DNA from 3 places in the Lysinibacillus sp. 10T31 genome. Region 3 is predicted to be linked to each of the others. Evidence: riboswitches for the same ligand, from Rfam matches in the RefSeq annotation. Region 3 holds a riboswitch; each other region holds the start of a gene.
The links. A riboswitch is a leader RNA that binds a small molecule or an ion and turns the genes downstream of it on or off. The one in region 3 is predicted to bind cobalamin.
Positions count from the first base shown of each region.

Region 1: linked by a shared signal. The riboswitch ahead of AC1DCY_RS08690 (hypothetical protein) and the one ahead of AC1DCY_RS13085 (hypothetical protein) in region 3 are both predicted to bind cobalamin.
Region 2: linked by a shared signal. The riboswitch ahead of AC1DCY_RS00585 (hypothetical protein) and the one ahead of AC1DCY_RS13085 (hypothetical protein) in region 3 are both predicted to bind cobalamin.

Region 1 covers NZ_JBFTHS010000011.1:80,107-88,228, forward strand. The annotation lists gene AC1DCY_RS08675 (adenosylcobinamide amidohydrolase) at 1-1,439, opposite strand, end outside; gene AC1DCY_RS08680 (FecCD family ABC transporter permease) at 1,436-2,437, opposite strand; gene AC1DCY_RS08685 (ABC transporter substrate-binding protein) at 2,434-3,399, opposite strand; gene AC1DCY_RS08690 (hypothetical protein) at 3,533-3,763, opposite strand; cobalamin riboswitch at 3,792-3,974, opposite strand; gene AC1DCY_RS08695 (acyl-CoA dehydrogenase family protein) at 4,061-5,728, opposite strand; gene AC1DCY_RS08700 (class I adenylate-forming enzyme family protein) at 5,730-7,232, opposite strand; gene AC1DCY_RS08705 (MerR family transcriptional regulator) at 7,225-7,614, opposite strand; gene AC1DCY_RS08710 (hypothetical protein) at 7,721-8,122, shown strand, end outside.
Region 2 covers NZ_JBFTHS010000001.1:112,398-120,519, reverse strand. The annotation lists gene AC1DCY_RS00610 (c-type cytochrome) at 1-930, shown strand, start outside; gene AC1DCY_RS00605 (hypothetical protein) at 1,163-1,387, shown strand; gene AC1DCY_RS00600 (ABC1 kinase family protein) at 1,477-3,465, shown strand; gene AC1DCY_RS00595 (C40 family peptidase) at 3,874-5,088, shown strand; gene AC1DCY_RS00590 (hypothetical protein) at 5,653-6,201, shown strand; cobalamin riboswitch at 6,436-6,641, shown strand; gene AC1DCY_RS00585 (hypothetical protein) at 6,843-7,385, shown strand; gene AC1DCY_RS00580 (ABC transporter substrate-binding protein) at 7,387-8,122, shown strand, end outside.
Region 3 covers NZ_JBFTHS010000020.1:27,007-35,128, reverse strand. The annotation lists gene AC1DCY_RS13085 (hypothetical protein) at 909-1,673, opposite strand; cobalamin riboswitch at 1,920-2,103, opposite strand; gene AC1DCY_RS13080 (hypothetical protein) at 2,257-3,138, opposite strand; gene AC1DCY_RS13075 (amidase family protein) at 3,299-4,768, opposite strand; gene AC1DCY_RS13070 (DUF4181 domain-containing protein) at 5,336-5,770, shown strand; gene AC1DCY_RS13065 (methyl-accepting chemotaxis protein) at 5,896-7,146, opposite strand; gene aspA (aspartate ammonia-lyase) at 7,596-8,122, opposite strand, start outside.

The DNA.
Region 1 (8,122 bases), on a different contig from region 3:
TTTATGGCCTGCACAGTTGTTTCAAAAACACCTTTACCGATAATCTTACCTACATCAGTAATGGGACCTCCGTACAGCATTTCTTCCCCTTTTTGTGTAGCTGCAATTAATAAACTATCTGTAGCAGTACTTGTCGCAATTGTACCACTAAGTTCATCACGAATATTTTCCGATTGCAATGCCTTTGTTTTCGCCTCGGTAGCCGTCATCATTGCTTGGAAGAATGCTTCTTCTGATAAACAACCATTAACAATAACCCACGTATTTATAGTACCAATATGTGGTTCATCTTGTCTTTCATGTGTACGAGACACATCAACAGCATTGCCAACTCCAGCCGTAACAGCTACAAGGACGCTGCCAAAGGAAGCTTTAAATTCATTAATAGCTACAAGATTTGTTGGGACAGCTGTTAACATGACGACTGTACCTGTAGATGAAAAATGCTCTTTTAGCAAAAATTCAGCGACCTCTTTCTTTACATCACTAATGACATAATCTATTGGTACAGAACGATTTAATAGACAATCATACCAACCGATACCAGGATTATGGACAGCTGAGGACACTGTTTTTAAAGGAAACTCTGATTGAAGCTTAATATAACGTTCTGTAACAGCGAAATTTTCTTTTGTAATGACTGCACGCTGCTGATGTTCAACTGATGCTGGCATCATTGTAATTTGTGGCTTTGGAATTTCTGGATGTGCATAAGTTGCAACTCGGGCATGATAGACCTCTTCGATTTGCGAAGCGATTAATACTTCGTGTGGCGCCCCCAATGCCCGCATCCGACCTTCCTCCATAAGTAATAATTCATCACAATAGAGGGAGGCTAAATTCATATCATGCAGTACCATAATAACGGTCAAACCACTTTCAATTGCTTCCTTTCGCACCATATCTAAAATTTGACGTTGATGGGCAATATCTAGATGGTTCGTTGGTTCATCTAACAGCAATATTTCCGCTGTTTGTGCAAGCGCTTGGGCAACAAAAACTCTTTGCTGTTCACCGCCCGATAAAAATTCCATCGGTGTCTGTTCATAGCGTTTCACACCCGTTTGCATCATCGCATGTTGGACTGCCTGTTCATCACGATCAGTCCAGCTCGAAAAGAAGCCTGTTTGATGTGGATAACGTCCAAGTGATACTGCCTCTCGAACACTGTTTGAAAAGGCATTTGCATGTAATTGTGGTAGCACCGCCATTTTTTTTGCTAATGCACGCGCATTGTAAGAGCTAATATTTTTACCATCTACTAATATAGTGCCTGCGGTTGCTGGTAGTATGCCACTTATTACTTTTAACAGTGTGGATTTCCCGCTACCATTCGGGCCTAAAATCCCTAATATTTTGCCTTTTTCAACGGAAAAACTTATATCTTGGACGATAGGTACGTCTTCATAGCCGCCGGAAAGATGTTCAACAACAATCATGCCCGTACCCCCTTGCTTCTACGTTGCTTATAAAAAATATAAGAAAAAACGGGCGCTCCAATAAATGCAGTAATGACACCAATCGGTAGCTCTCTTGGCATAATAATTGTTCGTGCTATTAAATCACAAATAATCAGCAAAGTTGCCCCATTAAAAAATGATAATGGCAATAAATGACGGTGATCGGAACCCCAAACCATTCTCGTCATATGAGGCACGACTAAACCAACAAAGCCTATCGTTCCAGAAACAGCTACCGCAGCTCCTGTCAACATGGACCCACCCACTAAAATAATATATTTACTGCGCTTAACATTGACACCTAAATGCTTTGCGCGTTCTTCACCATATAACAGAACATTTAATTCACGTCTTTGTGTCCAAAGCATAATGGAGCCAATTATGACAAACGGGATAATCATCTGAACGTATGGCCAACCACGCATCGATACTGAGCCGAGCAGCCAACCAATCACTTGGCGTAGCTCCTCACCAGATAATGCGATCATTAATGAAATCAAAGAACCTAAAAATGAACTAAATATAACTCCTGTTAAAATAAGAGTTTCCATTTTTAGTGAACGGTCTACTATTCTAGCAAAGCCCATAACAGCAAACATCGTTAATATGGCACCTATCATACTAAAGGTTGGCAATGTAAAATGACCGATTACAGGTATTGACACACTAAAGAAAATCGTCATCACTGCGCCCACTGATGCACCAGAGGAAACACCTAACGTATAAGGATCAGCCAAAGGATTTTTTAATAGGCCTTGAAAAGCTGCCCCTGCAATTGCAAGTGATGCCCCTACAAGCCCTGCTAGCATCACTCGAGGTAAACGAATCTTCCATAAAATATTGGCAGCTGTTTCATCAGCCGCCCTATTCCACAATACTTCTAATGGAATATGAACTGAGCCTATCGCTACACCACACCAGATGCTAATGATTAAAAGCGTAATTGCTGTTACATAGGCTGCAATTGTTTTACTCATTTAAACGCCTCTGGGTAAACGGCCTTTGCTAATTCCTCAAAACCATCTGCTAACCGAGGACCTTGACGACTTGTCGTACTTTCATCCACTTGTACAATAGCCTTATTTTTTACGGCAGTTATTGTCTCAAAGCCTGGACGTTGTGGAATTTTCGTTAAAATATTCGGTACATAATTATATGCCACAACAATGACATCTGGATTTTTCGCAATAATTTGTTCAGCTTCAATTGGATACCAGCCATTTACATCTGCTGCTACATTTTCAGCATGAATCATTTCTAGCATTTCATTCATAAATGTACCTTTACCAGCTGTATAAACCTGTGGCTCATCAGACGATTCTACAAAGACTTTCTTTGGCTCAACACCCTTAAGTTTTGTTTCAACTTCTTCAACTTTTGCCTTCATATTTGCGACTATTTTTTTAGCCTCTTCTAGTTTCCCCGTTGCACGACCAAGCTGTTCAATCGTTGTGTAAGTTTCATTAAAGTTTTTTGCATCCGCTACAACAAATACTTTCACACCGGCAGCCTCAAGCTGTTCAATTGCTCCTTTTGAATAACTCATACCCGATACATGTGCAAAAACGATATCTGGCGTTAACGCAATAATTTGTTCAATATTATAATCTATACCGCCAACCTTATCTTTTTTAGTAGCCTCTGGTGGATAATCATCATTATCTGTCACGCCAACTATTTCATTATTTAAGCCAAGGCCAAATAAAATTTCTGTGTTACTCGGAATGAGTGAGACAATTTTTTCAGGCGGTGCTTCAAGCGTAATTTCCTTGCCAGTAGCATCCGTTATCGTCATTGGGAATGTTGCTTGATCTACTTTTGATGTCTCTTGTTGCTCAGAAGATGACGGCTTTTCATTTGTCGCCTCTTTTGTATTACATGCAGCAAGTAAGCCAATAGCTAAAAATGCTGATAACCCTATTTTCCAAATTTTCTTCATGTGAATCCTCCTTAGTCTATTTGCGCGTATAGTTTTGATTGTTTTTCTGATTGATCGATACATTTTAGTTTTTTATCGCCTAACATTTCGGGGTTATCATCAGCATTGCGAACTTCCAGCCAACATGTTGAGTTTATCTCCCCAAGTTTTTGAGTTTATCACCTAACATTGTGAATTTATCGCCCAACTTTTTGAGTTTATCACCCAACATTGTGAATTTATCGCCTAACTTTTTGAGTTTATCACCTAACATTGTGAATTTATCGCCCATGTTTTCAAATTTATCGACATTCATCTTCCAAAACAAATACCCCTCATCATAAAACAATGAGGGGGTCAAATTTGCACAAAAATACATATACAAAATCCACCATCCTATCCTCGTAGGCTACAACGTGTTTTCTATAAAGGCAGGTCTCCTGGCTCGTGCTCCATACGCTTTTTCAAGCCTTCCCGAAATTTTCAGTGGCGCAGATTGAAAAAACTCACACATACAGTGGCGGGACCGCATCGGAATTACACCGATTTCCCTTTTCACTTTACTTAAGTAAAGAACCTTTATAATATTCAGTTGATTGTATTATACATGAAAATGAAAGAAGTCGCCTCCATTCGAGACGACTTCTAAACAAATCAATTATGCCCGGCATACTTAAAGAAATTAGACGATATCTGAAAAATACTGTACCGTTTTCATTGGTGCACCCATTTCTCGTAATGCCCATGTGTTCTCTAAATAAATATCTGCTAGCTTCTCATATTTGCCACCGAATCTTTGTGCCCATTCGACTGCTACAACACTTTCATATAAGTGCGCCATTTTCTCTGCGACCTTTTTTGCCTCAAAAGTTTTTGTTGCATCATCTAAACGGCTAAATGTTTGCAAAGTTGAATCTAGTGTTGCTAATTGCTCCACGACAATTTCGACTAATGGACTGGTAGCTAGTTTTTCTAGACGTTCTTCCATGACACGAACAAACATTTCGTGCACACGAAACTTATCAACTAAACGAATGAGCTCTAAAGCTAAAATATTCGCAGTCCCCTCCCACACAGTAAGTACCTGTGCATCTCGTAATAACCGAGGTGTAACAAAATCTTCAATATAGCCGTTTCCGCCATGTAATTCAATGGCTTCACTTGCATAATGTACAGCTTGCTCTGCCGTTTCTTTTTTCATAATAGCAATATACAAGCGATTCAAAATGATGTCCTCTTTATTCCCCTGCCCACTAGTTACTTTATCGTACAGCTGAATAAGATCAAAAACTGCGGCAACTTCTACATGAAGCTTGGCAGCGAATTTCCCTAGTGAATCCTGAATCATAGGATATTGCGTTAAAGGTTTACCAAAGGCATGACGATTTGTCACATAATGCTTCGCCTCTAAATAACCGCGGCGCATAATGCCGATAGAAGCAACCGCATTGCAAATTCTTGATAAATTAAGCGCCTCCAGCATATAGTAAATCCCTTTATTCGGGTCACCGACAACATATGCTAGTGCACCATCAAATTCCACCTCACCAGAAGGTACTGCTCTAACGCCAAGTTTATCCTTTAAACGCCGAATGCGCAGGTTATTAACTGTGCCATCCTCATTTCGCCATGGAACGGCGAACAATGTTAAGCCCTTTGAGCCTGCCTGAGCCCCTTTCATACGCGCCAATACCATGGTTACTCCACACATTCCAGCGTTAGATGCAAAATATTTTTCCCCATATAAACGATACTGCTTGCCATCCTGTCTGGCCTCCACAACATTCGCCCCAACATCAGAGCCACCTTGGCGCTCCGTTAAAAATGTAGCCCCCTCATATAGCTCTGTATCTCCTGTTGCACAAACATGTGGTAAAAAGCGCTCCTTCACCTCATCACTCGCATAATGATCAAGTAAATAAGCCGTTGCCATTGTTAAAGTAACAGGACAGTAAAAGCCTGGTTCAGCATGTGATAGTATATAGCCTTGAGCAAAGCTATACACATAATTACCCTTTTTACCTAATTGTGGAATATCTTTATGCACATAGCCGACAATGCCAGTATTGTACGTCTCTTCAATTGTTTTTTTATAGCCATCATTGACCCAAATCTCTGACACTTCTTCACCATAGGCATTATACCTTTGTAATCGAGGTTCACCCTCTCTATCCGTATGTTTGGCTCTCACATCAATATCTCCAGCACAAAGCTCACCGAAATCTGTTAACTCACGTGTGGCATATTCCGCAAACTCTTTATCTAGCATCATTTCTAAAACTTTATGAAGTGTCTCATTATCTTTAAAAAAGTTTGTTGTTTTCATATCTTCCTGCTGTAAAACTTTCATGCTATCTCACCTCTTGTCCCTTCAAGGATTGTTTTAGTATTTTGCCCGATGCATTTCGTGGTAGCGCTTCCACACGTTCAAAGATGCGTGGAATTTTATATTTAGCAAGATGCTCCTCCAAATAAGCTTTAAGTTCGTCCACAACAATTTCCGTTTTAGCGGCATAAACAGCCTTCACTGTTTCTCCCCACTCCGGATGTGGCACACCGATTACAGCCACTTCAAATATCCCCTCATAGCTCAACATACTATCTTCAATTTCTTTCGGGTAAATATTCACACCGCCTGAAAAAATAACATCCTTTTTACGATCGACAATCCAAATAAAGCCGTCTTCATCTAAGCGAGCTAAGTCACCTGTTTTTAGCCAGCCATCTATAAATGCAGCCTTTGTTGCACTATCATCCTTGTAATAGCCCAGCATATTGCCCTCACCGCATATCACAATTTCTCCTACTTCACCAACACGGACATCCTCTCCATTGTCGTTAATAATACGCAACTCTGCTCCAAGTGGTGCACGCCGACCAACGCTACCCGCCTTCGTTGCATGCTCTTCACCAAACATTATTGAACCGTTTGGACCAGCCTCTGTTAAGCCATAGACACACGTTAAATTTTCTGTTCTGAAAGCTTTTTGTAAATGGCGAACTTCGCTTTGTGATAAAGGCGCTCCACCATAAGCCCACCATTTCATCGATGATAAATCAGCTGTTTGCAACCTCGGCAGTTGGGCAGTTAACAAATAAGCAACCGGTGCGCCAAAGAAATGCGTTGTTCTTTCCTGCTCAATTGAATCAATAAATAAATCAGGTGTAAATGTTGGCGTTAGCACATTTGTCGAGCCTACAAGTACTCCTGCCATTAAAAATAAATGTAATGGGGCTGAATGCGTCAACGGCATCATAAGAAGGATCCGGCTTTCTGGCTTCACTTCCATTTCCACTGCAATCATTTGCGCTACAGTTAAAATATTGCGATAGCTAAACAACACACCCTTTGGTTTTCCTGTTGTACCCGAGGTATATAAAATCGTTGAAACATCATCTTCATTCAACTGGCAATCAATTGTTTGAATGCTTGCATGTTGAATCAGTGTTTCATAGTTTAGCCAACCAGCCTGCTCTTGACCAGTTTTGATTTTCAAAGGAATTATCGTGATATTTTCGACTGCTGCAAAAATTGCCTCATGTACTAGAATAGCCTTAGCATCAGCATGCTGTGCTACATACTCAACCTCTTGCAACGTAAATTTCGCATTTACTGGAACGACAATTGCTCCAACGCGCTGAATAGCAAAATAGCTAACAATAAACTCTACAACATTAGGCATAAAAATAATCACTTTATCGCCTTGCCGTACCCCCTGCTCTACTAAAGCATGACTAAGACGTGTCACTTGCTCATCTAAATCACGATAAGTCAATCGTCTCCCCTGACAAACAACAGCTTCACTCATAGGGTACTTTCGCGCATTACGTGCTAACAAATTCGAACTATTCATCGTCCATCTCTCCCTTTAAAGTCGCTAATTTTTCTGTAAATATGCCTTGTAATTGCAGTAATTCACTCTTCATTTGTGCAAGCTCTGCTATTTTGCTATCAATCTCTTGAATTTTTTGCTCCCCATATTCGACCGTACGCTCCAACTGTTGAATGCCCGTGCGATCAAAATCAAACAGCAACACCATCTCCTTGATCTCCTCAAGTGAAAAACCGTAACGCTTCCCCCGGAAAATAAGCTTAAGCTTCGCTAATTCTTTTTTTGAAAAGGTTCGCTGATTAGTAGATGATCGATTAGGATTAAGCAGCCCTAGCTCCTCATAATATCGAATTGTCCGTGTTGAAACATTAAACTGCTTAGCCACTTCTTGAATCGTCCTCAATATCATCTCCCCCTTCCGATTTTCATTCAGTATACCATTGACGCTAACGTAAACTTCAACAAGATTTCTGAATTTTGGAGAAAATTATCGATTTAAGTAGATGAATTTGAATATTACGGTGGTGCTGTTCTTCCGTTTGCTGGCTCTATCCATCATTTTGACCTTTCTATCCACGACTTTGGCGGGGCTTTCCGTCATTTTGACCTTTCTATCCACGACTTTGGCGGGGCTTTCCGTCGCTCTGGTGGTTCTTTCCGTCGCTTCGACGATTCTTTCCGTCGCTCTGGCGGTGCTTTCCGTCGCTTCGACAATTCTTTCCGTCACTCTGGCAGGGCTTTCCGTCATTTTGCCTGTTCTATCCATCACTTTGGCCTTTCTATCCACGACTTTGCCTGTTCTATCCATCATTTTGACCTTTCTATCCACGACTTTGCCTGTTCTATCCATCATTTTGACCTTTCTATCCACGACTTTGACGATTCTATCCATCATTCTGGCCTTTCTATCC
Region 2 (8,122 bases), on a different contig from region 3:
GTAGCAGGGACAGTACTGTTAGCAGGTACACTTTTTGTGGGGGCAGTCATTAGCGACAAAATTTTAGGGGATGCTAAAGGAGAAAGCAATGAAGCCGCTGTACAAACAAAAATACCAACATCAGCAGCTGCTCAGTCAGTTGTCTATGCGCCGCCAAGTATTGAAGAAGTGCCAGATGGACCTATGAAGGAAGCGATATTAAATGGCTATGAACTTGTAAATAATACATATGTTGCTGCAGAAGAATATGTTGGGAATCAGTTGTCTTGCACAAGCTGTCATGCAGGAGCAGGTTATGATGAGCAAGTTTCGTCATTGGTAGGAGTTATGGCGAATTATCCTCAATATATTGCACGGTCAGGTGATATTGTAACGATTGAAGAGCGTATTAACGGTTGTATGGTTCGCAGTATGAATGGTAAGAAATTTGACATGAATAGTAAAGAGTTAGAAGCAATGGTCTCATACTTCGCCTATATTTCAGAAGGTGTACCTATCGGGGCAGAGCGTGAATGGGTAGGTACAAGTACTATGAAGAACATTCCTATACCGGATGTTAAGAACGGTGAGGAAGTATATGCCCAGTCTTGTATTGCTTGTCACGCAGCTGATGGCTCAGGTACAGGTGCTAATACAGGTCCAGCATTATGGGGTAAAAACTCATTCAATGATGGAGCGGGTATGGCGAGAATGTCGAAAATGGCTGGCTACATCAAACATAATATGCCAGTCGGTGCAGCAGATACTTTGACAGATCAAGATGCCGCTGATTTAGCAGCCTTTATTTTATCGCAGGATCGACCTGAATGGAAAAATCATGATAAAGATTGGCCAAAAGGCGGACGTCCTAATGATATTATGAATAAAGAAAAACGGGAACAAGTTAAAAATGGCACAATAAATTGGGAGCAAGTGCTTTCCACTAACTAAAATGAAGAGAGAACGTTCTTGAGTGGAAATAATATACGTTTCAATTTACCTTTAGATAATTTTTGTCTAAAGGTATTTTTTTATCTAAAGATGGAAATCTACATCTGAGGTTGTATATATGCACGTTATCATTCGATTTCTATATTTAATAATTATTACAGATTTTATGCTCATCACAAAAAATTATGGATGACATAATATAAGTTGATTGGAGTGGAGACTGGGCGACTCCTTGGGGATCAGCGTCACAGATGAGACCCTGGAGCGAGCATCGCGAGTGAAGCGGCTCATCGGACGCCCCCAGGAAAGCGCCCAGTCGGAACGGAAATCAACCACACGTTATGGTGGTGGTCTAAATTTTAGGCATAAAGAGGGAGATTATATTTTTTATGATATAGATGGTAACTATATAGCGAATAAAGATACTATTATAAAACCACACCCTTTATCAAAGTAACTATTTCTCTGGTTCTTTACAATAAAAGAAGTACAGGTCGTAATTTGTTATACTAGCAGTATTAGGAAGAAGCATCGGAGGTGACGCTGTTGATTTTTTTGAAATTTTTAATCGAAATCATTGTTGTATCAGTGCTTATTTATTTTGTAAGTGGTCGTTTAATTGGTTCAAACATTAATTTTATACGTAGGGTTCTTTCTGTAGTCATTAGTGTGACGCTAACGTCCTTTGTTTACTGGTATACCTATTTACGCCATACAGATTTTTTATACGAACCAATGATGCAAACAGTGACAGAGGTCAGTACACTTGTTTGGATTGGCTGCATGCTACTAATTTCGATGTTGCTCTATCTCGTTTTTGAGCTTTTTGATCCAAGTGGTATTACAGCTGGGGACCGCCGGAATGGCAAAAAAAATTTATTATTACGCCTTCGTAGCTACTGGAGACAGCAAAAGCGTTTGCGTCAGGTGTTAAAAATAGCAGTGACAAATGGCGTTGTTCAAACGATTAAATACGCAAGACAACGAGAAAATGAAAAGGAGCTTGCCATTGCTTTAAGGATAACTTTGGAGCAATGTGGTGGGATATTTGTTAAATTTGGTCAGGTACTTTCTACTCGTAAGGAACTGTTTTCACCTATTTTTATTGACGAGTTAGAGAAGCTACAACATAATGTGAAGCCTTTATCGTCAGAGCAGGTAACACAAATTTTAGAAGAGTCACTTCCGAAGCCTATGAATGAAATATTTGCAAGCTTTCAAATGGAGCCTATTGCGGCAGCATCTATTGGACAAGTACATAAGGCACGATTGAAAAATTTTGATGAAGTCGTGGTGAAGCTACTACGTCCAGAAGTGAAGGAAATCATGCGAGACGATCTCGATATTTTAGAGGAGTTTGCCAATTGGCTTTCAAGCAAATCTACATGGGCTGAGTCACTTGGTTTTCGAGAGCTTGCTAAAGGATTTGCTGATGGGTTACGCGAGGAAGTTCATTTAGATATTGAGGCTCGTAATACATTGCAGGTGACGAATGCTCTTGCCAAAAGCGATTATAAGGTGAAGATTCCTAAAGTCTATATAGAATACTGTAATGAAAATATTATTGTCATGGAATATGTACGTGGGAAAAGCGTTGCAAATGCTGAGGCTGAATTTATTCGATTAGGAAATAATCGTAGGCAGTTTGCACGGACTGTTTTATACTCCTTCATTGAACAGATGCTTGTTTCGGGTATATTTCATGCAGATCCACATCCAGGAAATATTCATATTGATGAGATGGATGCCACACCGATCCTTCTTGATTTTGGGGCTGTTGGTCGTTTGGGAGCTACACAACAAGAGGGCTTAAAGTTAATTTTAATGGGGATCCATCTAAATAGTTCGTGTACTTTATTTGACGGCTTAACATTATTGGTTGAAAATGCTGATCATGCAGAACGTGTAAAGATAGAGCAAGCGATTGATCAAATTCTCTTGAAAATCTCTTACGTGGATCGAATACCAACAGAGGAATTAATTCATGCGTTATTTACAGTTGTTCGTGATTTCGGTCTTTCTTTCTATCCAGCAGTAGGTTTAGCGCTGCGTTCTTTAGTAACGTTGGAGGGGACATTACGGGTAATTGACCCAAGTTTTGATATTTTTACGGAAGCGAAAGATTTTTCATCCGAATACATGCGAGCATCCTTCTTGAAGCCATTTAAAGAACCGATGGCAACAAAGGAACGTATACAAGAAGAATTAGCAATGCTTATTCCGACATTGCGAAAAATGCCAAGACGCGTTGACCAGCTTATTCAACGGGTAGAGAGCGGAAAAATCACCTTACATCACGATGTTTTTTCGGATGAGGATAATGCTCGTTTTATTACACATTTGTTTTCCCGTTTCGTCTTACTTCTAGTAGGTATTACCTTTGGCATTATTTCTGTAGCACTTTTAGCAATCTCGCAATTTATTCACGAAGCGTACGCAGTTTACTTAAATACAGCTGCATATTTAGGATTATTTTTATGTGCCATTCTTTTAGTACGTCTTTCTATCCAGGCGCTACGTTCTATGAAGCAATAGGAAGCGCGCCAACTCGGAGTGAAAATCAATCTTTGTTTATTAAAACACATTAGTTATATCTATTCTTTCGTCAACGAGCTGAGGTAGGGGAAATGTTCCCTTACCCTTTTTTTATTCTAAAAATGTTCTCGAGAAATATTACAAAAACATTACAAAGTAAATAGTGGGTCTAATGGTAAAACAGTTAAAAGTGTTGTTATGTAGAATAAAACGTAATTTTGTAGAATTTATAAGAATTTACGTGAATGTTACAAGAATGTTTCGAGTTTTACTAAACGATTAAAAAGACGTGAAATAGTATAAAAGTTATGCTAATAATGCTAAACTTTAAAAGGCTAATAAAATATAAGAAGAAAAATAGAAATCGTTCCAGTGATTACATTAAAATACTAAGAGCGAAATTGACTAGTGAAGGGGAAGAATAACGTGGGTAAGCGCAATAAATGGCGTAAGTCGATGGTGCTAGCATTAGCACTAGCTGGCGGCTTATTATTTAATACAGTTCAACCAACCGTAGTACACGCAGAAGAGACATCTCAACAAATGATTGATAAGAAAGCTAAAATAGATACAGAGGTTAAAAAGCTACAAGAAGAATTAACTAATTTACAAAAAGAGATCGATGAAAAAGTAAAAGTATTTAACAAAGTACAAGCAGATATTAAAGAAGTTGATGCAAATATTGTAGATACTAAAAAACGTATTGAGCAACGTTCAACAATTTTAAGTGAACGTATGGCTGCATACCAAGCGCAAGATAACACTGTAGGTATATATTTAAGTGCTGTTCTTGAATCGAAAAGCTTTGCAGATTTAATGGACCGTGTCGTAGCGGTAAAAACATTAATGGATGCTGACCAAGAATTAGTAGATCAACAAGAAGCAGATAAGACTAACTTAGAGCAACAAAAAACAACATTAGATGAAAAACAAAAAGAGCTTCAAAAGCAATTCCAAGAGCTTCAACAAAAGGAAAGCGAAATGGAAGTAAAAAAAGCTGAAAATGAAGCGAAATCTCTTGCATTAAAGGCACAAATTGCAACGAAACAAGAAGAAGAACGTTTAGAAGCAGAACGTAAAGCAGCAGAGGAAGAAGCAGCTCGTTTACGTGCACTTCAAGCAGCTACTCCAGTAGTACAAGCGACAAACAATAACGATAACAGTAACAGTAACAGTAACGATAACAATAGCAACGCTAACAACAGCAACAAAGCGGACAATGTAAAATCACCACAAAAAGTCGTTGTTGGTTCAGGTTCAGGTACTGCATCTTCAGGTGATGCAATTTCAACTGCAAAGCAATTCTTAGGCCGTAGCTATGTTTGGGGCGGCAGTAACCCATCAACAGGATTTGACTGTTCAGGTCTTGTACAATGGTCTTACAAACAAGCAGGCGTATCTTTACCACGTACAGCATCACAACAATATTTAGCAACACAACGTATTTCAGCAAGTGAAGCACGTGTAGGTGACCTAGTATTCTTCAGCTATGGTTCAGGCATAGCGCATGTAGGTATTTACTTAGGAAACAACACGATGATCGATGCTCAAAATAATGGTGTTGTCATTGAATCACTTGATTGGTGGAATCAATATTTAGTAGGCTTCGGTCGTATTCAATAAGCCTTACTATTATATAGACGGTTTAAATAGCAAAAAGGTTATCTTTGTAAAAGAAATTACAAAGATGACCTTTTTTATTATTTGACGGTATTTAAGATTCTGCGAGTAAACCAATCATACAACCGGATATTAGTTATCCATTAATTTAGGCTCGACTACTCAATGAATAATGAGTAAAATAACATCTGTGATGAATAAATTTACATAAGTAGATATATTTACTACGATATTCCCAGTTACTAGAATGAAAATAGAGCCGATGAAAAGTATAGCATCAATTATCCATATAATAATTGTCATCGTTATGGTGTGTTTTTGGGGGCAAACTCCAATCATAAAGCTAACACGTAAAATTTTTCTTTAATAGCCGAAAGAAATGTTTCCTTGCATATTGATCCTCATTTCTGATAATTTTGAAATATAACAGAAAATAATTACTGAAAGAAGTTAAAATCATTTGTGACTTTAGTTTCGCAGTAGTAAAGTAACAAATGATAGAAATTAACACAATACTTACAAGTTTGCCATTTTTGCGTTCTGAAACAATAAAGGTAGGGATGAATCATGGAAAAAGAGATTTTACAACTTTTTAGTAATTTAACAGAGCATGACCGTGATATTCAATACAAATCATACGAAGAATTAATGAAAATTATGCAGGAACCAGTTGATTGGACATATTCAGTTTGGGAACAACTTGTTCAGGCTCTTACATACAAAAATGGGCATGTGCGTGCAAGTGCTGCACAATTTTTATGCGCATTGGCAGCAAAAAGCGACCCTGAAGAAAGGGTATTAGAGGACTTTTTAAAGATTTGGGCAGTAACGTATGATGAAAGAACAGAAACTGCGAGGCATACTTTGCAGGCGATTTGGAGAATAGGTTTAGCAGGGCAGGTACAAAGAGATTTAGTCGTGTCATATTTGGCGAAAAGATTTCAAATATGCTTAGACGAAAAGCACCCGTCATTGATACGCTATGATATTATTGTATCTTTTAAAAAGCTATTTGATGCAACGAAAGACCCGAAACTACTAGAGATTGCACAGCGTTTAATTGAAGAAGAAAAAGATGTTAAATACAAAAAGAAATATAAGAATGCCATCCGTTAAAAGTTATAAAATAGCTGTTTTTTGCGCAATTTCTTTCGTTGAGAGATAGCTTTTATAACTTCAATCTATGAAGTATAACAAATACCTGCACGAGCATGAGAAATATCGTGGGGGCAATGAAACCACCCGCGTGCATAAGGTAATACCTGCATGATTTTTATCCATCGTATTTGTTTATTCTAATTCCACAGCTATTTTTTCCTATTAATCTATGTTAAACTGCTTTACAAGTGAATAATTCTTGCAGAATAAGGGTGCTGAACTATAGCATATCGGGAATTCGGTGGAAAACCGAAGCTGTTTCCGCAACTGTAAGTACAGGAATCATAAAGATATACCACTGTCGAATTTATCTGATGGGAAGGTTTTTATGACCCACAACTTGATTGAATGTAGTGAACTGTACAAGCCAGGAGACCGACCTTTGTTTGAACGTATGATAACTCTTCGGAAGCTAGGAGAATATGCGGCAATTACATAGGCTATGTCGTGTCTATTCGACACTATTTATGTTATTTTCGTTGTTTCCTTAGGAGTGGGAACAACGTTTTTTTATGTACACTTATCTTTCACCTAATGAAATCCTAAAAAAGGTGTGAATAAAGTAAGGATTTTTCACGAAGGAAAGCGGGGACTTAGATTTGAAAAAAGATGCGCGTTATTCTTGTTATCCATTTATGCGTGAAAAGGCATCAACGGTAGATTTTGAAATTCGAACGGATAGCCTTTCAACACATATTGGCGTCGCCTTGGCGGCGGTGAAAAAGGAAACGGTAGAGGTAGTAGAAGTTGATTTACTAGCTATTTTGCCAATGGCTTACCATGTAAATGGCTCAGTCCGAGGTAAATTAGCGGTGACCGAAGATGATTTGGCTTGGCTAAGTGATCGTTATGATTTTTATGTAAGTCATGTTAGGGAGGAAATACAAAACTTTGTATTACCTCAAGGAACAGAGGCTGCTACTGCATTACATTTATGCCGTAGTGAGGCGAAAAAATCATATCGTGTTTTGCACAAAGTATCTGAAGAACGGGAAGTACCTGCTATTCTCTTTGATTATTTAGGATTACTAGCCAATGTTTTTTTTGTAATGGCTGTCTTTATGAATCAGCATGCTGGTATTGCTGAAATACCGTTTATTAGTAAGTCATACCCGATGAAAAAGAAAAAGGAGAATCGATAAAATGAAGAAAATGTTTAAGCTACAATGGCTTTCTGTGTTGATGCTGGCACTTGTTTTAGTTGGCTGTGGCGCGAAAGAAGATACTAATAAAGAGACTATTTCTAAAGAAGATCAACAAGTTGAAAAAACTAGCTATAAAGTTAAGGATGACCGAGGCGTAGAAGTAGCGTTTGATGCAGTACCTAAAACTATTGTTTCATTACAACCAAGTAATACAGAAATTTTATTTGCTCTAGGTGTAGGTGATAAAATCGTTGGTGCGACTGAGTTTGATACGTATCCAGAAGAAGCGCAAAAAATTGAGCGTGTTTCTAATTCTACAACATTCAATAGCGAGCGTATTTTAGCGTTAAAGCCAGATGTTGTTATTGCCTATACAACTGGTGGCGATGAAGAAAACTTAAATGCCTTAAAAGGTCTCGAAGATGCAGGTATTAAAGTGTTTGCCATTCAATCGGCAAAAACATTTGATGATGTGTACGGGGATATCCAACAAATCGCAACAGTTATGGGAATCAAAGATAAAGGCGACAAGTTAAATGATGATATTAAGGGTAAAATTGCAGAAGTCCAAGCAAAAGTTAAAGATGTGAAAGAACCAAAAAATATCTATTTAGAAATTAGTCCGAAGCCAGACATATATACACCTGGTTCTGGTACATTCCAACAAGAGATTTTAGATGCTGCAAAAGTGAACAACGTTTTTGCTGACCTTCAAAGCTGGGCAAAGGTATCTG
Region 3 (8,122 bases):
GCAAAAAGAATTGCAGTGTTAAAACAGTCTCTTCTCTTTGTGCAGAAGGAAAGAGGCTGTTTTATCATTTATAAACTCTAACACTACTGACAAAACCTAACAATAATCATTCGAGCTCAAAAATCTGGCTTTATTTGGGTAGAAAAATTATTCTTATATAAGAATAAAGGAGTAGACATAAAAGCTACCCCTTTATTTTCATTTTTTTCAGGCGCTTCGTCCTAGAAATCATGTATGGATATTTATAAAGTCATTTAATTCCCCTCAAATAAAACTAGAGCTTACTACAATATACTTAGTGGAACGCTGTTTTAAAGGTGTTTAAATACAGATCAATCAAATCAATAATGTTCAAAAATGGATAATAAAAAATGTTTACTTACGATTTCTGAATCTTATAGGATAGGTACGCCTTTGACGTTATCTCCGGCTTTTCCCCACTTTACACCGTACGTGCGAGTTTCTCAGCATACGTACTGTTTACGGAAACATTTCTCCACTTGCTCGAAAGGCAGCGATCCGTTCTTGCCACATCGCTTGTCGTTCTGATTGTGTCATGAATAAACCTCCTAAAGAATGAATGTACTGTGATTATCACATAGCACAGACTTCATTAGAAGGTGTGTTGTATTTGGCGCTTACTTTGTTCTGCTTCCGCGGGTATTTGACTCCCTTTCGCGGGTATTTGTTCTGCCTTCGCGCGGGTATTCGACTTCCTTCCGCGGGTATTTGCTCTGCCTTCGCTCAGGTATTCGACTCCCTTCCGCGGGTATTTGCTCTGCCTTCGCTCAGGTATTCAACTCCCTTCCGCGGGTATTTGCTCTGCTTTCGCGGATATTTGGCTTCCTTCCGCGGGTATTTGTTCTGCCTTCGCGCGGGTATTCCCCTTCATCCCGCGCGAATTTAATTCACAAAGCTTGTACTGTTTTCTGTGCTTGTTTAAAAATGCAATATGAAGGTGCCACTACAATGTGGCTATGGGAATTAGAAAAATCAATTAAAACCTTGCCAGGTCGGCTCCTCAAAAGTTGTAAATTATCAATTAATTCGAGCAGTAGTTCATGACCGTTACCACGTGGGTGCCAGTTTAAATGATAATCATTAAGTTCCTTCACAGCTCCTAAAAATTGATGATACTCTCGCTCTACAAAATTAATCAGTTGTTTGTCTTTTTGAGCTACCTGTGATAAATCCTCTAAATATGTTTCATAAAAGCGCATTACGATCGAGCACAATAAATCATTGACTCGAGCAGCACTTAATATTGGCTTAGGAGCTTGGGAAAGTCTCTCTAAATTTGGTTTTGCACGAGTTGAATCAATGCGTGTAATTAAATGATAATGCTCGCCATTCACCTCATAAACTATTGGATTTGTCGGCATATACATCATAAAACAATTTGTCTTTGTTTTAAGCTGATCTGTAATATCCGCCTTTGCAAAAAGATGCCCATTAATATTTTCATTTTGAATCCATATAATATCTTTGTTATATAAAATTTGCTCAAATAATCGTTCATTACTAATAAGATTACTAGCTATTAATTGATCAACAAGTGATTCTATAACCATTCTTGTTGTAGCTTTCTTAGTAACTTCAGTGCGTGGTTGCTTACAAATTTTCATATCTAAAGATTGCGATTGCTGTGCTGTACATACATGAATATTCGTCATACTTGCATCCTCTTTTCGTACATATTTTCAAAACGGAAGTCATCAGTAAAAAAAGGATTTCCTCTTAACGCGAGGAAATCCTTCATTCTATCTTTTTCATTCATCATATACTGTCAAACAATGCCCAAATATGAAAGAATTAGCTCGATAGCCAATACCTTTTTTTATTTTGGGCGTTTGACGTACAGTGACGAACAGAGCATTCTGTTTTGTCAACATGCCACCTCCTATTCCTCGTAGGGTTATGGTGTGTACTCATAATAGGCAGGTATCCTGACTCATGATCATCGCTACTTTTCTCCTTCCCGTCGTTAAACAGTGGTCTATGAAAAGTCGCTCACATTTACAGTTGCGGGACAGTGTCGGATTTGCACCGACTTCCCTTTTAAGTAAATTGCACGCAATTTACACCTATTACTCCATGCTATTCAGTTGTCAAAGGAATCTAGTAAACCTACATTCCTTATTGATTATTAAATTAATTGTAAATGAGTGTATTTCTAAAGTCAAATAACACAATATATTCCAGTTTCTTGTTCTTTTTCTTCTAGTCTTTTTAACTCGGATTGTAGATACACTTTTATTATTTCGTTATCCTCTTTCTCATATTCACAGGAGTTAGGTGCTCCCACTCTTTATATAGTTTCTTTTTCGAAAGTATCTTCCAAGGATTAAACATCGTTTGTCCGTGCTTATTAAAATACAGTTCTTCACCAATATGATAAGCTGCATGTTGAATAATAGCATTTTTATCCTTCCAAATCACAATGTCGCCTTGTTGTATTCCTTCACCTAGGACCTCTTCATAGTTATACTGACTCAATTTTTCAAGAAATGTTTCTTGATATATCCATTCATAAATAAACCACTTTTGTTTCCCTTTTGAAATTGCATACAAAACCGCTGCTAAACAATTTGCACCTTGGCGATGCCCAAAAGTATTGGCAAATAGCTGTAGAAAACTAGGTAATGATTTTGGAGGTTCCTCACATTCTCCCTTATCCCACCATTCATAAACCATTGTTGTAAGTAACTGTTCTTTCAATGCTTCGTCAAGATCTTCCCACATTGAACGCTGTATGATAACGTGCCCATTCTGTACATAACTGGAAGGTACTTTTTCTATCTCCTTTATAAATTTAATGGGGAGTACAAGCCCTCTTTCACATTGCACTTGAAAACTTAAAATCAATTGTTGATCCTCTTTCGATTTGCTCTCAATCCATTCTTTTTCAGCAATAATTACGTATTGTGCATTCTTTATATTCCAGTATTCATAACTATTAACATAATTTAAATGCTGATACGTGCTATGAGTATAAAACTCATCTATAGGCATTAACAATACATCTGTAAAGTCAATTTCATGATTAAGATGTTCTTCTGATAGAAAAAATAAATCTCTTCCAGGGACATAACTTTCCATCCATGACAGTAAAACTTTTTTTGTCGGTTTAATTATCATTATGTATTTTCCCCCAGCTTGAATTTCTTGCTCATTGTTTGAATAACCATTCAGAATCATGGACTTTGGGGTCATCAGATTTACGGTGTGTACTCTTAATAGGTAGGTATCCTCCCTTATGATCGTCGCTACTTTTCCCCTTACTGCTTGCCAGAGAATCTTAATACAACTTCGGAGCTTTTCGCAGTTTAGTTGCTTGTTCAAATGAAAATGCGAGTTTTATTAGTACATCCTCACTAAATGCTGTTCCTGCGAAAGTTATGCCAAACGGTCTCCCATTCTTCTTATACCCTGCTGGGACGGCAATAGACGGATAACCAGCTTTCGCACTAATTGTTGAACCTATATATGATGGAAACAAAATTGCATCTAATTCATATTTTTTTAATGTATAATCGATTCCTTGTTCTTGAGAAAAATACATATCTTCTAGCTTTGCATTAATATATTCAGAATCTCTTAATGTGTTCGATAATTTCTCTCTCGATTCCAATTTATCCTGACCATATTTTAACGACTTTCCTTTTGAACGTTTATTAAATTCGATTAACTCAGAGATAGAATGCACAGGCATGTGGGAAGGTAGATTGACAAGGAAATTATTTAAACTATGCTTTAATTCGTATTGCGGTACTCCCCATTTCCAGTCTCTATGAAAAGAAGGAATTTCGATACCTTCAATAATATCGGCTCCTTGCTCTCTTAAAACCTGAATTGTATTATTAAAAAGTGTTTCGTCATATTCCTCTGAGTCATAATAAGCTTTTGAGGCATTATTATAAACACCAATTCTAGCACCAATTAAACCTGTGGCATCTAAAAAACTGGTGTAATCCTTATTTAACCTTCTTTCACTTTTATATGTAGCGACGTCGTCTTTATCTACTCCTGTTAATACTCCCAATAAAATAGCCGCATCTGTTACTGTTCTAGCCATTGGCCCTGCTGTGTCTTGAGAGTATGTAAACGGAATAATGCCCTGTCTACTAATGAGCCCAACAGTCGGTTTTATGCCAACTACTGAATTTGTAATAGCTGGACTTAAAATCGAGGCGTCTGTCTCAGTTCCAATTGATAAAACAGAAAAGTTCGATGCAACTGCTACAGCTGACCCTGAGCTAGATCCTCCCACATAAAGTTCTGGATCACCATAAGGATTAAGTGTTTGTCCACCACGAGAACTATAACCCGCCCACATCGTGCTCGACATAGCGTTTGCTAATTCAGTCATATTTGTTTTTCCTAAAATAACAGCTCCTGCTTCACGGAGCTTTTTAACTAAAAATGCATCCTGCTTAGCTAAATAATTTTCTAATGCTATTACGCCTGCACTAGTATGCATAAAATCCTTCGTTTCAATATTATCTTTTAAAACTACCGGAATTCCGTGTAGAGGCCCTCTAGCTCCCTTTGTTAGTCTTTCCTCATCTAATGCTTCAGCAATAAATATCGCTTCAGGATTAATTTCAAGCATAGAATTTATCTTCTGCCCGCCTTGATCATACTTAGCAATTCTGTGTAAATAATACATAATTAATTCTTTTGATGTTATATCACCATTTACCATAGCTGTCTGAATATCGATTACTGACAATTCTTCTTTAAGAAAACTATTAAAATTTATATCCATTCATATTCCCCACCCTTCTTTCAAAATTATACCAATAAAATCAATTAATTCCTAAATAACTTTTAGTATTTTCAAGTAAATTTCAAAGTCTCCTCAAGCTCCAGATGTCGCATACTCATGTATGCTAACTCAAAGCTCTGTAAGTAGTTAACGTATAAACATAAATGTTAAACTGCCCCCTCACATATAAATCTAATGACTTAAGTGTATGCATATAACCAGGACTCCCGTTTGTCGCACAATCTCCAATTAATTACCAAACAATGATCTGCTGTGCTACACTCTCTATACAGATAAAATTTTCAGTTAGTTTAGTAAAGGGAGGATCGGGACCATATGAAGAAGCTTAGAGGCATTTGGGGTGTCACAATGTTCATATATGGCGTGTCTTTATATATCAAATATTTTCAAAAAGTCAGCGAAGGATGGAATATAACTCTTCATGTTTTATCAGGAAGTTTATGTATTATAGGAATTACATTAATTGTTCAAGCAATAAGAATACATAAATAATCTATAGCTAATGTCACTTTCATTATGTAATGAAAAGATCAGGTTGAGAGGTGAATGAAATTGACTAATATTAATATCCAATTTGGACCACTAATGCTTTTTCTAATTGTGCTTGTTTTAGTAGTTAGTACTTTTGGATTTGTCATTAGAAAGTTGTTAGGTGTCGAAAGAAAGAAATGGTTTTCTTATAATCACATTAATGAAAGACATAAAAAACTAGATTGGTCTGTACGAATAATATTTATGAGTTTATTTTTAATTAGTTATTATATGATTGATAATGATACATTTGGAATTCCTTGGTATTTCGAAACATGGTTTATCTTAATTGTATTTTTAATAACAACTGAATTGTTAAGAACATATATGGAATGGAAATACGCGGAAAATAAAAGAGATTTTGTTGCTACTTTGGCAGAAATGTTGTTTATGATTAGCATAGTATTTTTGACGATAACAACTGATTTTTTCGGCTTATTTAACGCTTAATTCCGAAGCTATTAAGCGGTTGATAACACTGGTTAATCAATGCGCTTGATATAAAAAAGGCTATTTCGCAGAAAATTTTACTCCTGCAAAATAGCCTTTTTTAATTAATATTATATTTCTTTCAATTATTGTCCACTAAATCTCTGTGTAAGCTTTTGTAAATTTTCTGCTTGTACACATAAGTCTTGTGACACTACCATGTTTACAGCTTGCATGGAAGCACTTTGCTCATCAACTGACTGCAGAATGACACCTGTATAATTAGACAAACTATCCATTCCATTTGCGATTGTCGACACTAATTTTGTAACCTCATTCGCGCTACTTGAAAGCTCTTCAGCTGTTGCGGAAATATCCTCGAGTTGGTTCGTCATTTTACTAACATGCTGAGAGATCGTGCCAAATGACTTTGTAGCCTCATCAATGACATAGACGCCCTGTTGAACGTTTTTCAAGTCCTCTTCAACAGAAGTAGCTACTTGTTTTGTATCGCTTTCAATACCAACAACTAGCTCGACAATTTGAATAGCAGAATGCTTAGATTGCTCTGCCAATTTTCGAACTTCTTCTGCTACTACCGCAAAGCCTTTACCATGCTCGCCAGCACGCGCTGCTTCAATTGCTGCATTTAATGCTAACAAATTCGTTTGATCTGTAATAGCTGTAATCATCTCTGTCATAGACTTGATATCTGTCATTTTACCTGATAATTGCTGCATCAATTCACTTGTTTTTTCAGTAGAAGTTGAAATAAACTCCATTTGATTTTTAGCTACGTGTAAAATTTCCGCCCCGTTACCTGCAATGTCATTTGCTTCTTTTGCATGATCAAATACATCTTGCGTTGCCACGGTAATACGTTCAATGCCATCAGCAGTTTCCTGCATAGCAATAGCACTTTCATTTGCTGATTGAGCTGCTTTCTTAAGACCCTCAGTCGTATTCTCCATTTGTGAATCAACTTCATTAACTGCATCTGTAATTTCATTTGTACTTGCTGATAGCTCCTCTATGCTCGCAGATAAATCTGTAGAACTACTCGCAATTTTTTGTGTCATCGTATGTAATTGTTTCTTCATCTCTAAAAACGCTTTAGCTAAGTCTGAAATCTCATCATTGGAATTAATTTCAATCGGAGCTGTACGCAAATTTCCATCTGCAATTGCTTGAGCGGATTGTGCTAATTGCTTAATAGGCTTAATAATTTTAAATTTTACATAGAAAATACAAGATAATGACATAGTAAATCCTATTACTGTTAATAAAGTGGATAGCCATCCTAATGAAGTTATATTTGCTAGGTCAATAATTAATATAACACCCATGAGAACATTTAAAGTAGAAAAGCAAATTATACTTTTTTTTCGTAAACTCATACTAAATTCCTCCAACTATAATATTACTCCAACGTAGTTATTATAGTTTAAATCTCCTGAAATTGATAGAAAAAAGCCCAACTTTTGTAAGGGAAATGAATTACAAAAGGTAAAGTGCTTTCGTATTATCAAAACCATTGTGTCAATGAAGATGTGATATAAAAGTATGACTCATCTGCAAAACGAGGGGGTGATTTCCGTTCCGACTGAGCACTTTCCTACGTCGTCTGATGAGCCGCTTCGCATACTCCAGGGTCCTCATCTACGACATTTCTGTGCGTAAACGGAGCGGCTGCAACAACATAAGCGCAAATAGCCGTGTTGTACTTGTTCATAGGAACTAAGTAACCTTGAACAACCACCCATATTTAAAGCGCATAACATTCATCAAGATTTCCTTCAACAATTATAAAAGCACTTTGCTTTAGACAAAGTGCTTTCATAATAAATTATTTTAATTTCATAATACTTGATCCTGCGATACCTGGATGTGTCATTTCATATGGATCCAGAATTAAATCTAATTGCTCTTTCGTTAGTACACCTTCTTCGATGCAAAGCTCACGGATTGAACGACCAGATAAAATTGCTTCACGCGCAATACGTGCAGCTACCTCATAGCCAATATGCGGGTTCACTGCTGTTAATACACCAACGCTTTTCTCCACGTATTCTTTCATACGGTCTTCGTTTGCTTCAATATCCTTCAAGCAATTTTGTGTAAATGCTCGGAACACATTATTCATAATGCTAATAGATTGAATTAAGTTAAAGACAAGCACAGGCTCCATAACGTTTAATTCTAATTGTCCTGCTTCAGATGCTAAAGAAATCGTATGATCATTACCAATTACTTGGAAGGCAACTTGGTTAAGAACCTCTGGCATAACAGGATTTACTTTTCCTGGCATAATAGAAGATCCAGGTTGACGAGCTGGTAAAACGATTTCCCCTAATCCAGCACGTGGACCAGATG